One region of the Arthrobacter sp. CAN_A212 genome, then DNA from elsewhere that is predicted to be linked to it. Evidence: predicted binding sites of a transcription regulator. Region 1 holds the regulator's gene; each other region holds the start of a gene.
What was found. The regulator LexA, encoded in region 1, represses DNA repair genes until DNA is damaged. The targets are predictions, from matches to a motif close to TCGAACANNTGTTCGA.

Region 1 (4,394 bases):
ACTACGTCTGCAAGCACAAGACCGGCGGCGGCTTCCCTGAGGAAGGGGCCCCCGACGCGCTCTTCAGCCTCGGTGAGGACACCGCTGCACCCCACCCGGCGGCAGGCCCGGCCACACCGCTGGGCCGCGAGGTGGTCCGGCTCCGGGAATGGGCGGAGGACACTGAGACGGGTGACCGCGACGAACTTACCCCTGGCGTCAGCGAGCAGGCCTGGCGTCAGGTGTCGGTGAGCAGCATGGAGTGTCTGGGAGCCCAGAAATGCCCTGTTGCAGCTGAATGTTTCAGCGAGCGGGCCCGGGCGAAGGCGGGGGACGCCGACATCGTCATTACCAACCACGCCATGCTGGCCATCAGCGCGTTCGAAGGGCTGGCCGTCCTGCCCGAGTACGACGTGGTGGTCATTGATGAGGCACACGAACTGCATGACAGGGTCACGGGCGCGGTCTCCGGGCAGCTTTCGACCGGCATGATCTCCGCCGCTGCCTCAGCGGCGCGCCGACACCTGTCAGTGAGCGCTGAACCCCTGGATTCAGCGAACCGCTTCTTCGAGTCGACGGTCGAGGGCATCCCTTCCGGCCTGATGGCTGCAGGCCTCACCGAGGACCAGGAATCCGCCATCACGCAGGTCCGTGAGGCCTGCCGCGCGGTGCTCTCGGATGCGAAGGGGGATGGCCCAACCCCGGCGGACGGTGGCCGGCAGATGGCCAAGTCCCATGTCATGGCGGTCTTTGAACTGTGTGAACGACTGCTCACCGCGACCCCCGCTGGGGAAGTGCTGTGGGCGTCACGGCCCAGCACCTTCTCTCCGGGTACCGGGTATTCGCAGCCTGACGACACTGCGCCCGCCACGATCAACATTGCGCCGCTCTCCGTCGCAGGGAAATTGCGGGAGGGGCTCTTCGCCGACCACACGGTGGTGCTGACGTCGGCGACCCTCGCCATCGGTTCCGAGTTCGGACCGGTCGCCGGTTCGCTGGGGCTTGCCGGGGCGTCTGCGCCCTCCTGGACCGGGGTCGACGTCGGCAGTCCGTTCGACTACCCGAAGCAGGGCGTGCTCTACGTGGCGAAGGATCTGCCCAAGCCTGAGCGTGGCACCTCGCCGGCCCAACTCGATGAGCTGGAGGTGCTTCTCAAGGCCTCCCGGGGTGGGGCACTCGGGTTGTTCTCGTCCCGCCGCGCCGCGGAAGAAGCGGCAGAGGCGCTGCGACCCCGGGTCGACTTCGACATCCTGTGCCAGGGCGACTCCTCGATGTCCGCCCTGGTCAAGCAGTTTTCCGATGAGCCGGACACCTGCCTGTTCGGCACCATGTCGTTGTGGCAGGGAGTGGACGTGCCCGGCAGGTCCTGCCGACTCGTGACCATCGACCGGATTCCGTTCCCCCGGCCCGACGACCCCCTGATGACAGCCCGGACGAGGGCGGTGGCCAAGGCTGGCGGCAACGGCTTCATGAGCGTTTCCGCGACGCATGCGGCTGTCCGGCTCGCCCAGGGCGCCGGACGGCTGATCCGCGCGACCGAAGACAAGGGGGTGGTGGCGATCCTGGACTCCAGGCTGGCCAACGCACGGTACGGCTCGTTCCTACGTGCCGCACTTCCCCCGTTCTGGTCCACCACCGATCGCGCGACGGCGCTAGGGGTCCTGGAGCGTCTGGCTGGCGAGCCCCGCTAGAGGGCGCGCATCACCGAGACGACCTTGCCCATAATGGTGGCCTGATCGCCGAGGATCGGCTCGTACTGGGTGTTCTGCGGCAGGAGCCAGGTGTGGCCGTCACGCTGGCGGAACGTTTTCACCGTCGCCTCGTCGTCCAGCAGTGCTGCCACGATGTCACCGTTCTGGGCTTCCTGCTGCCGACGGACCACCACCCAGTCGCCGTCGCAGATCGCCGCGTCGATCATTGAGTCCCCATAAACGCGAAGCATGAACAGGTCGCCGTGGCCCACCAGCTGCCGCGGCAGCGGCATGACGTCCTCGACCACTTGGTCCGCGAGGACGGGCCCACCAGCAGCAATCCGGCCGACCATGGGAACCATTGCAGCGTCAATGGCACCGCCGATCTCGGTTGGAGCTCCCGCAGCGGTCCCAGCGGCGGCGCCCTTCTGGTCGTGATCAAGGGTGAGGGGCAGCAGGATCTCCATCGCGCGGGGCCGCTTCGGATCCCGCCTTAGGTACCCCATCCTTTCCAGCTGCGAGAGCTGGTGGGTGACGCTTGACAGGCTCGCCAGCCCCACCGTGTCTCCGATCTCGCGCATGGACGGGGGATAGCCGTTGGTGCCGATCGCCCGCTGGATGGTCTCCAGGATTTTCTTCTGCCGGACGGTCATTCCCTTGGGCACCTGCCGACCCCGGGGGCGGCCACGGGCGGGGAGGGCCGTGGGAGCCAGGTCGGAGGTCTGTTCATCCAGTGGTCCGTCGGACTCTTTCACGGTCGCTGTCCCTTCGATAAGAATCCAGGTGACCCGGCGGATCCTGATGTTTTCAGGGGCCGAGCTTATTTTGTCAGTGGCGGATGATGTGCTGATTTCTGCTGGAACCAAACCATCATCCTTGCCCTAACGGTATGGGAGTTAGGACACGTTTTCAAACATTTGTTCGATCGTGTCTCGACAAAGTTCGTCAATGAGTGCTAAAAATAAACAAGCAGTAATTCGAAGATAAGTTCGAACAAAACGGGTTCACCCGGTTTTACAGTCGAACAGGATCCCCGGCCCGTTGGCCGGGCCCGGCCGCAGCGCCGGGATCGAATGGACTGATTCGAGTACAGAGAGGTGTATCCATGTCTGTCATCACCACACACCAAGATTCCCCCGCCCGTGACACCAGCCGCGCAAAACTGCGGCTCACCCGCCGCGGCAGGCTCCTGTTGGTCGGCCTGCCGATCGTGCTGCTGGCATCAGCCGCCCTCATGTTGTCCGGCTTCTTCAACTCCCCGGCGAAGGCCTCCAGCGAACACGGTGAATTCACCCAGACCGTCAGCGTGAGCGTAGCCTCCGGCGAAACCATCTGGCACCTGGCCACCGAGTTTGCTCCCGAGCGGGACCCACGCGACGTCGTGGCCGAGATCGTCGAACTGAACAGCCTCAGCACCTCGGTACTGCAGGCTGGGCAGCAGCTGGACATCCCGTCCGGACGGTGACCCGCAGCACCCTCGCAGAAGCACCCTCGCAGCGCAATTCACTGCCGGCCCGTCAGGTCACTGCCGGCCCGTCAATATAGCCAACCCGGTCCGCCAGCTTTCGGCCGCCGACGCGGTGCGCCAACGGTTGTGCGCTTACCTGCCAACATGGACTTGCCTGTCAGCGTGGCCTTGCAGGTGGTAGCGCGGACTTGCAGGTGGCCCGATTCTGTACTGGCGGGCTCCGCGCTTAACCTTGAGAGGTGAGCGAACAGTTTGAGCGGTTGAGCCGATTGCCCCTACGCGACGATCTCCGGGGGAAGCACCCTTACGGTGCCCCCCAGCTGGACGTCCCGATCCTCCTGAATGTCAACGAGAACACCTACGGGGTCCCGGACGAGGTGCGGGAGGCAATCATCGCTGCGATCAGCCATGAGGTCGGCGGCCTGAACCGGTACCCGGACCGGGAGTTCACCGAGCTCCGCACCAACCTGGCCCGGTACCTGGGCCACGGGCTGACTCCGGACAACCTCTGGGCGGCGAACGGGTCCAATGAGGTGCTGCAGCACCTTCTGCAGGCTTTCGGGGGGCCGGGTCGGTCCGCGATTGGCTTCCCGCCGACCTACTCCATGTATCCGCTCCTTGCCAGCAGCACCGGCACCCGGTACATCGCCGGGGAAGGAAACGGGCAGTTTGATCTCAGTGCCGGCGATGCTGCCCGCCAGGTACAGCAGTCCGGGGCAAACATCGTTTTCCTTTGCTCGCCCAACAATCCCACCGGTTCCGCCCTTGGGCTGGACGTCGTGGAAGCCGTTTATGAGGCCAGCGAGGACGCCCAGGCGATCGTGATCGTCGATGAAGCCTACGCAGAGTTTGCCCACACCGGCACCGTCAGCGCCCTGACCCTACTGGAGGGCCGCGAGCGCCTCGTGGTGTCCCGCACCATGAGCAAGGCCTTTGCCATGGCCGGAACCCGTCTCGGTTATCTGGCGTCCGCACCCGAGGTTACTGATGCGCTGCGGCTGGTCCGCCTGCCATATCACCTCTCGGCAGTGACGCAGGCGACCGCCAACGCCGCCCTGACCCACTCCGGGAAGCTGCTTGCCAATGTGGAAAACATCAAGGCGCAGCGGGACCGGATCGTCGAGAGCCTGCGGGGTCTGGGACTGTCACCGGTCCCGTCGGACGCCAACTTCGTCCTCTTCGGAGGTCTTGAGGATCCACAACGCATCTGGCAGGGCCTGCTCGACGCGGGCGTCCTGATCCGTGACGTTGGCATC
Region 2 (4,394 bases), on a different contig from region 1:
CCTCCTCCAGGGCCGACCCGTGGTTGCGCATCGCCCCCAATTCGGTTCCACCGGGGCCTCCAGCAAGGAACAGCAGGACCGGGTTCGTATCGCTACGTCCCCGGATCATGAGGTTCAGCTGATGATCCCCCACATTCACGCTTGCGAACTCGGCGACACTTCCCGGCAGCGGTGTGCCGTCGTCAGCCAGGATGGCGTCCGTGGTACCCGGCAACGCGACAAGGAAGCCAAGGAGAAGAACAAATACACCGGTAAGGGCCGTGAGTCCGCGAAGCAGGAATGTCCGCACCCGCCGAGAAGTTGAAACACTGGAATCTTGGCCTTTCCGCTGATCCCTTCGCCGCTCAAGGGCAGCACCGAGGATGGCGCCAAACATCATCGGGATCAGGATTAGAAGCCCATGGAATCCGCGGCCCGTAATGAACGCGACGATGCCGAATATCGAGGTGAGCTGAATTCCGTCCACGGTTGGGCCCTCCACGCCTGCGCGGACGAGCTCGAACGTCACTAAGAAAAGCACAGGCGCAAGAAGAACCGCCCACCGCGAGCGCAGGAGGACGCCGCTGGCAGCCCCGACCAGCAGACTTATCGCCACCGTTGCGACGGCTTCGACCTCCGTCAGGGGACCTCGAGGAGTCAGCCAACCGGCCACCACCCCGTACCCGACCGTTACAGCCACCGCGACTGCCAGTCTTATCCAGGGTCTAGTTAGGATGCCAATACGTCGGCTCGGCTCGGCCGGGTCGGACGGGGACGGCGAAGTAACAAGCTGCTCTTGTGACATATCCGTGTCTTCCTGGAGGGGAAATTCTCACTTGGAGACCACATCCCGTCAATCCAGAGTCGATGGCCCCCACTGATTCGAACACTTTCCATTCGACAGCCGGCACAGCCCACGGCACAGAGTCGAAGGTCCCGCAGCGCCGGGTAAGAGTCGGGATGTCCGCGCAGTTCCGAGAAAGCCGATCGCCGGTCGCAATCACACGACGAATGGCATGGCATGAGTTGGTTGCCCGGTGAAGCCGCCAGTGTGGAGTCAACGGGTGTGGAGTCCACAAGTATCGAGTCCACAAGTATCGAGTCCACAAGTGCCAATGCGAAAAGCCTCTGGTGGGCACGGGCTTGGCGAGTGGGCAGGGCTTCAACTCGTCAGCAATGGATTGTGACCCGGCGGCGGGTGGGGATGATCCCGGTGATAGTGGTTCTGTCGAGGTCTCTGCGTCGGATCGATATACCGGGGAGGAATGAACCATGGAATCCGGCTTTTCAGCTCGATTCTCCACTCCTCCTGGTGAAGAAGATGGTGATGCCTGCTGCACAACAAGACTCCGTTATCTACGGTGGTTGGGCCACCTCGACTCCACGGAATGACGTGATGCCCCTCGGTCCAGGGCGACGGCATCATGCAGTCCGGAAACGCGCATCCGCCATCCCGCGCTGTCAATGCCTTTCGAAGACTGGGAGGAAACAGCCGACGGGGATTCCCCACATCCAGAATCTGTCCTTCTGTTCCCAGCACCACCGGTAGAACATTCGCATCGCAGGCAATCCGACGAATCGCCCGAGCACTGATCAAACCGCCAAATGCTGCATGACCGGCTCGACCGACATCGGCCACCAAATCCTTATAATTGATGGTGACCAGTACCTGGGGCCTCATCCCTCCGGCGTCGGAAAGCTTGTTGCTGGCCAAAGCAATACGACAGGCACCTACCAAGCCATCCAGCAGCTGCTGCGCCCATGTCGACCGATCAAGTTCATCCTCTGGAGCGTTCCCTGCTCCTGGCGTCGGTGAATCTTTTTGGACACCACCCAGCTTTTCGGCTTCGGCGGTTGATAGTCCTGCCCTGGCCCGTGGATTGGTGGCTGAATACATCACCGTGATCAGGTCTTCGAACTGATCGTCGGTCGCCGAGATCTCCATGAAGCGCAGACCATGACGCTTACCCCTTAGGAAGACTCCCTGCCGTGCTCGCAGAACCTCCTCAGTCGGCTCAGAACCATCAGGATTGAGCAAACTTTCCCACCGCTGGATCAGTACCCTGAGCACGTCCACATCCGACAGGACTGCCTGCCGAGTCAAAGTGGCTTCCATCTCATCCAGGTTTTTGGACGAAGCAAAGGGCCTGACTCTCTCCATCGCCGCACTGATTAGGGTGGCAGCCTGGCTACTGACTTCCGATCGAGCAATCGCAGCTCCCAGGTGTTCCAGCCGCGGAGCAAGCGGCTGACCATTCAACTGGACCGTGGGCAAGACCTGGCTGGATACACGGATCCGCCTCTTCGCGTCGCTTTTGCTGATTCGCAAAGTGTTCCGAAGATACTCGGCGTTGTCTCTGCACCCCGTCCGGTTCAGGGATCCCGTGGAGGAATCGCCGTCGGACACCCCAAGACTTAGCCGCTGATCGGATTCGCCAACAACTGCCACATTCTGATGTTCCACCGCATGTGCGGCAATCAGCTGGAGTTGCTCCGCAGTTCTGGCGAGCTGTTCGATAGCCACCGCGGTTTCTGCGAGTTTGCGGGTAGGCATCACCATGCTCTCCGAACGAAACGAGTCAGCGATCCCCGCAAGCTCGGTGTTCAGCCAAACTAGATACCGAGGAGTATCGGTCTGCGGCTCGAACGGGCTGATTGCCATGATCAATTCTATCGAACATACGTTCGAATATGCGAGCGATACGTGGCATTGTGGAGGAGTAGTCAGGCTTCATTTTCTTCCACCCACCCGAAGTTATCCACAATCTTCATGAGGGTGCTTCAATCGTGGTGAATCGGGCGCGCAGCACACTGACGCCGAACATCACCCAGCCGACGCCCGCCGCAAAATGAGCGAAGCCGCCATAGATTCTGTAGCCACTGATGGAGTCTGTGAGCGCGGTCGGTACCAGTGCCCATGCGAAGGCGATCCCGAGGACAGGTCCAACGAACAGCAAAAGGTAACGGCTAGGCTTGCTAATTTGCGAGTCGCTCTGTACTCCCGATGCCAGAACAATCAGTCCAACCGCAGCGACGGGGACGAAGAACGGCGGCCCCAGAGCTTGGATTGCAAGATCAGCCAATGCCGGAACGATTAACCCGATCAACAGCAATACGTATCCGAGCCGTGCCAGCCGACCAGTTGTGAATGCTAGGCATGATGAAAGAAGAATTAGGCCTGTCGCTATGAGCAGATTCGGAATGCTCCCCAACAACATCCCCCAAAACAGCGTCGATAACCCCAAAGCAGAACCGTCCTCGTTGAAGGAGGTTGCTCCATGTAGCGTCGTAAAAATTAACCACAGGGTCACCATGAGCAAGCCACCCACGACTGTCAACAGGCTTCCCAATTGAATTCGTACGGAGGTACTGGCCGTGCTCATGTCGTCAACAATAGACCTGCCAGCCAAGGCTAGCCCCGCTCCAGGAACGCTTCCTTCTCGGGATTCAGGTACAGATCCATTGCCTCGGCAAGGTCTGGATGATCCACGAGATCGAGATCGTCAGCCACGATCTGCTGAGCATCTTCGCGTGCTTTCTCGATAATCTTCACGTCTTTGACTACCCGCAGGAACTTCAACGCCGACCGTCCGCCGGACTGTGATGCACCCAGAATGTTGCCTTCGCGCCTGAGCTCAAGATCTTTCTGTGACAGTTCGAAGCCGTCGGTAGTCGAGGCGACAGCCGCCAGTCTCTCCCTGCTGGGATGCTCGGGGTCGAGCTGTGTCACCAGCAGACAGGTTCCGGGATGCCCGCCCCGACCTACTCGGCCCCTCAGCTGATGCAGCTGGGAAATACCAAACCGGTCCGCATCCATGATGACCATCAGCGTGGCATTGGGAACGTCCACACCGACCTCGATCACCGTGGTGGATACCAGGAGTTGGATACTGCCGTCATTGAAGCGGGCCATGGTGGCGCTCTTCTCGGCGGGATCCAGACGTCCATGCAGCATTCCCATCGATACGCCCCGCAACGAGGGCACGTCTTGGAGTGTCTCGAACAACTCGTTGACCGACGTCAATTCCTGCTGAGGACCCCGGTTATCCGACAGCGCGTCCGGCGAGTAGAGCTCCAGCGCCGTGGAGTCCTCTTCCTGGTCGCCAATCTTGGGACACACCACGTACACCTGACGTCCGGCGTCGATCTCCTCCCTGGCCCGCGCCCAGATGCGCTCAATCCAGTCGGGATGTTCGGTGAGACCTACCTGATGGGTAGTGATCGGTGCCCTGCCGGCGGGCAGCTCGGTCAAGGTCGACACGTCCAGGTCACCGAACACCGTCATCGCGACCGTCCGGGGAATGGGGGTCGCGGTCATCACCAGCACGTGCGGCGAATTGGTGGCCTTGGATCGCAACACGTCGCGTTGCTCGACGCCGAATCGGTGCTGTTCATCCACCACGATGAGCCCGAGG
Region 3 (4,394 bases), on a different contig from region 1:
GGGCTGTCACCGGATCCCGGCTGCCCCACCCGGCGCTAGTTGTCCTTGTTGTCCCGCGTGTTGTCCCGCGTGTTGTCATAGTCCAGACGGAGATCGTCGTCCGCGCGGGCGTCAAGGCGCTCCGTACCGGACTCGGCGGGGAGTGCGCCGTCCTGGCCCGGCTGGTCCTGGCCATCAACGGTGGCGGTCCGGGTATCGGTGACGGGGCTGTCGGCGGTGGAGCTGGTCAGCGATGAGGCGTCGTCGGGAACGGCGGGGGTCTCTTCGTCGTCCTCGGCGGGCTCAGGCTGGACCACTTTGGTGAGGGTCTGCATGTGCACGGTGGCGGTGGCGCCGGGGCCGAGCTCGAGCACTGCCTTGTTGTTCTCCTCATCGAGGGAGAGCACTGTGCCGAACAGGCCGAAGTTCGTCATCACTTCGGTGCCGGGAACCATCTGGGTGCGCTGTTCCTTGATGGTCTTCTGGGTCTTCCGTTGCCTCCGGAACATCATGAAGATCAATGCTCCGAGCGCCAGCGGCAAAAGCAGGTTGAAAATATCAAAGCCTTGCTCTGGGGCGGCAGTCTGGGCTAATAGGGTTGAGAACACAGAGTAATTCCGTTTCTATATCTTGGGATCCGCACGCACCTGACGTGCCGCACGTCATATCAGTGTAAAGGGAAACGAGATTGTCCGCGTCCCTGCGGCACGCCTGTCAGTCGGTATTGACCCATTCCGTTACCTCACCGTTGCCGTCAACCAGGGTGCCACCGGAAAGAGCGTCGTCGGTGAGGACGGCGAAGAGATCGTCGGGCATCGCGGCGGCAACGGTGGCTGGCATGACCAGGCCCAAGTGATCCCACGCGGCCCGGGTGGCGATCCGACCGCGGGGCGTACGCCCCAGCATCCCTTCCCGGACGAGATAGGGTTCGGCGACTGTCTCGACGGTCTCGGGTTCCTCACCGACGGCGATTGCCAGGGTGGACAGCCCCACCGGGCCGCCGTTGAATTTGGTGATCAAGGCGGTCAGTACAGCCCGGTCCAGGCGGTCAAGACCCTTCGCATCCACTTCATACATGTCCAGGGCTGCCCCGGCGCAGCGCGCATCGATCAGGTCCACCCCGTGGACGAGCGCCCAGTCACGGACCCGGCGCAGCAACCGGTTGGCGATTCGGGGGGTGCCGCGGGATCGGCCGGCGATCTCGGAGAACGCCGCCGAGTTGACCTTCATATCCATGAGCATCGCCGACCGGCGGAGCACCAGCTCAAGTTCCCCGGTCGAGTAGAACTCCAGATGCCCGGTGAAACCGAACCGGTCGCGTAGCGGGCCGGGGAGCAGCCCGGCGCGGGTGGTGGCGCCCACCAGGGTGAAGGGTGGCAGGTCCAGCGGGATGGCGGTCGCCCCGGGCCCCTTGCCGACAATGATGTCGACCCGGAAGTCTTCCATCGCCATGTAGAGCATTTCCTCGGCCGGCCGGGACATCCGGTGGATCTCGTCGAGGAAGAGGACCTCGCCGTCGGTGAGTGAGGACAGGATCGCGGCGAGATCACCGGCGTGCTGGATCGCTGGCCCGGAGCTGATGCGCAGTGGTGCGTTCATTTCGGCGGCGATAATCATGGCGAGGGTGGTCTTGCCCAGGCCCGGGGGGCCCGACAGCAACACGTGGTCGGCCGTCCGGCCGCGGAGCCGGGACGCCTCCAACACCAGGGAGAGCTGGCGGCGGACCCGCTGCTGTCCCACAAAGTCGTCGAGGTTCTTGGGGCGGAGGGCCGCCTCGACCGCCCGGTCCTCGGGGTCCCCGGCGGGTGAGACCACGGGGGTCTCTTCCCCCGCCGCTGCGTCGTCGCGCGCCATCAGCTCGCCCGGCTCCGGGCGGAGGCTCGTGCGCCGTCCTGGCCGAGGCGGCGCAGCGTGAGCTTCAGGATGGCTCCCACGTCACCGGTGGCGGCGATCTCGGGGGCCTCAGCGGTCGCGGCGTCGATGGCTGCACCCGCATCCTTCTCGGACCAGCCCAGTCCCATCATCGCCGTCAGCACCTGACCCTGCCAGGCGTTCTTCGGGGTTCCACCGGTGGTGCCCAGGGGAACAAGCTTGTCGGCCAGTTCGAGGACGATCCGTCGGGCGCCCTTCGGTCCGATCCCCGGGACCTTGCTGAACGCCTTGTCGTCGCCGGAGGAGGCAGCGACCCGGATCGCTTCGGGGGTGTGCACGGCCAGGACGGCCAGGGCCAGCCTGGGGCCGATGCCGCTGACGCTGAGCAGGGTCTCGAACACCTCGCGTTGGTCGGCTTCCTCGAACCCGAACAGTGTCATGGAGTCCTCACGGACAATCATCGCGGTGAAGACCTGCGCCTCCTGTCCGGTGCGCAGGGTGGCAAGGGTTTGCGGGGTGGCAAGGATCTGCATGCCGAACCCGTTGACGTCCAGCACTGCCGAGTTGAGGCCAACGTGGGCAACCGTGCCGCGGAGGGAACTGATCATGCGAGCTACTCCAAAATTTCTATCCGAACATATCTACGAACAGCGTACCGGCATCCGGGGACGTTGCTCGGTGCGCCACACCGTCAGCGGTGGTGAACGGCGGCCTAGCGCCGCCGTCGGGCCTTGGCTTCGGCTTCAGCCCAGATCCGCTGGGCTGCCGTCGCGGTGCCACCGCTGGCGGAGGCCCGGTTCGTGGCAACACCCTGCCGCCAGGCGTGGGTGATGGCCAGGGCCAGGGCATCGGCGGCGTCGGCCGGCTTGGGGGCGGTTTCAAGCCGAAGGATTTTCGTCACCATCTTGGTGACCGCTACCTTGTCGGATTGGCCGTTGCCGGTGACGGCGGCCTTCACCTCGGTGGGCGTATGGAGGGCCACCGGTATTCCACGCCGTGCGGCAGCAACGATCACCACACCGGAGGCCTGGGCTGTGCCCATCACCGTGCTCACGTTGAGTTGGCTGAACACCCGTTCGACGGCGAGCACGTCAGGTGAATGGGTATCGAGCCACTTATCGACCGCGTCGGAAATGACGAGCAGCCGCTGGTCGAGGTCCTGACCGGCCGGTGTGCCAACCACCCCCACCGCTACGAGCGATGACCGCCGGTTGGGCTCGATGTCGACCACGGCCAGACCACAGCGGGTGAGGCCCGGATCCACCCCCATCACACGCAGAGTCACGTGACGGCCCGGCGGTGAGGGGTCTGGAGTGCAACGGTAGCCACCGGCCTCAGTCGTCGCCGTCCAGCTCGGCCAGTACCTCATCGGAGAGGGCGGCGTTTGAATATACGTTCTGGACGTCGTCCAGGTCCTCGAGCGCGTCGACCAGGCGGATGAACTTGCGGGCGCCGTCGGCGTCGAGCTCCACCTGCATGGACGGCACAAACTCGGCCTCGTCGGTGTCGTAGTCGATACCGGCCTCCTCCAGGCCTGCGACGACCGCCCGGAGGTCCTGCGGTTCGGAGATGACCTCGAAACGCCCGGCGGTTTCCTTCACTTCCTCGGCACCGGCGTCGAGCACGGCGAGCAAGAGGTCATCCTCGGTGAGCTCGTTGCCCGGGAGCGTGACCACTCCCTTCCGGGTGAAGAGGTAGGACACCGAGCCTGGATCGGCCATCGAGCCACCATTGCGGGTGACACCCAACCGGACCTCCGAAGCGGCGCGGTTCTTGTTGTCGGTGAGGCACTCGATCAGCAGGGCCGAACCCTGCGGTCCGCGGGCCTCATACATGATTGTCTGGTATTCGACGGCGTCGCCCAGCAGCCCGGCGCCGCGCTTCACGGCGCGGTTGATGTTGTCGATCGGCACGGAAGTCTTCTTGGCCTTCTGCACAGCGAGTTCCAGGCCGGGGTTGCCAGCCATGTCGGCGCCACCTGCACGCGCCGCCACCTCGATATTTTTGATCAGCTTGGCAAAGGATTTGGCGCGCTTCGCATCAATCGCGGCCTTCTTGTGTTTGGTGGTTGCCCATTTAGAGTGCCCCGACATGATCTACCGTTCTCCTTACGATCATCTGCATAAACAATTCGTGTATCCGCCGCTCCCCGGTTACCTCGGGATGAAAGCTGGTGGCGAGCAGGTTCCCCGACCGCACCGCAACAATCCTAGCGACCCGGTCCGCATCCGGGTGCGGCGCGTCACTAGCGGGCGCCTTCGCCGGTACCTGCGCGAGTACCTCGACCGATTCCCCCACCCGCTCCACCCAGGGAGCCCTGATGAACACGGCTCGTACCGGCGGTACCTCCCCCGACGATGACGGCGCAAGCCCGGCGAACTCGAGATCCGTTTCGAATGAGTCCCGCTGGCGACCGAAGGCGTTCCGGCGGACCACGATATCCAGCCCACCGAGGGTCTGCTGTGGGTTCCCTGAAAGGTCGGTGGCCGGGTCGGCGATGGCGTCGGCGAGCATGATCATTCCGGCGCAGGATCCGTAGACCG

Region 2: a site for LexA is predicted at 2,653-2,668, ahead of IWX64_RS07890 (HNH endonuclease signature motif containing protein). Genes of this name have one in related genera too.
Region 3: a site for LexA is predicted at 2,483-2,498, ahead of ruvA (Holliday junction branch migration protein RuvA). Genes of this name have one in related genera too.

What each region holds. Positions count from the first base shown of each region.
Region 1 covers NZ_JADOUT010000005.1:45,560-49,953, reverse strand. Annotated here, with positions in the region: gene IWX64_RS06160 (ATP-dependent DNA helicase) at 1-1,670, shown strand, start outside; gene lexA (transcriptional repressor LexA) at 1,667-2,323, opposite strand; gene IWX64_RS06150 (LysM peptidoglycan-binding domain-containing protein) at 2,776-3,135, shown strand; gene IWX64_RS06145 (histidinol-phosphate transaminase) at 3,378-4,394, shown strand, end outside.
Region 2 covers NZ_JADOUT010000007.1:128,742-133,135, forward strand. Annotated here, with positions in the region: gene IWX64_RS07885 (alpha/beta fold hydrolase) at 1-466, opposite strand, end outside; gene IWX64_RS07890 (HNH endonuclease signature motif containing protein) at 1,142-2,641, opposite strand; gene IWX64_RS07895 (hypothetical protein) at 2,748-3,362, opposite strand; gene IWX64_RS07900 (ATP-dependent DNA helicase RecG) at 3,392-4,394, opposite strand, start outside.
Region 3 covers NZ_JADOUT010000016.1:40,597-44,990, forward strand. Annotated here, with positions in the region: gene IWX64_RS12390 (preprotein translocase subunit YajC) at 36-587, opposite strand; gene ruvB (Holliday junction branch migration DNA helicase RuvB) at 694-1,833, opposite strand; gene ruvA (Holliday junction branch migration protein RuvA) at 1,833-2,459, opposite strand; gene ruvC (crossover junction endodeoxyribonuclease RuvC) at 2,564-3,136, opposite strand; gene IWX64_RS12410 (YebC/PmpR family DNA-binding transcriptional regulator) at 3,186-3,944, opposite strand; gene pdxT (pyridoxal 5'-phosphate synthase glutaminase subunit PdxT) at 3,928-4,394, opposite strand, start outside.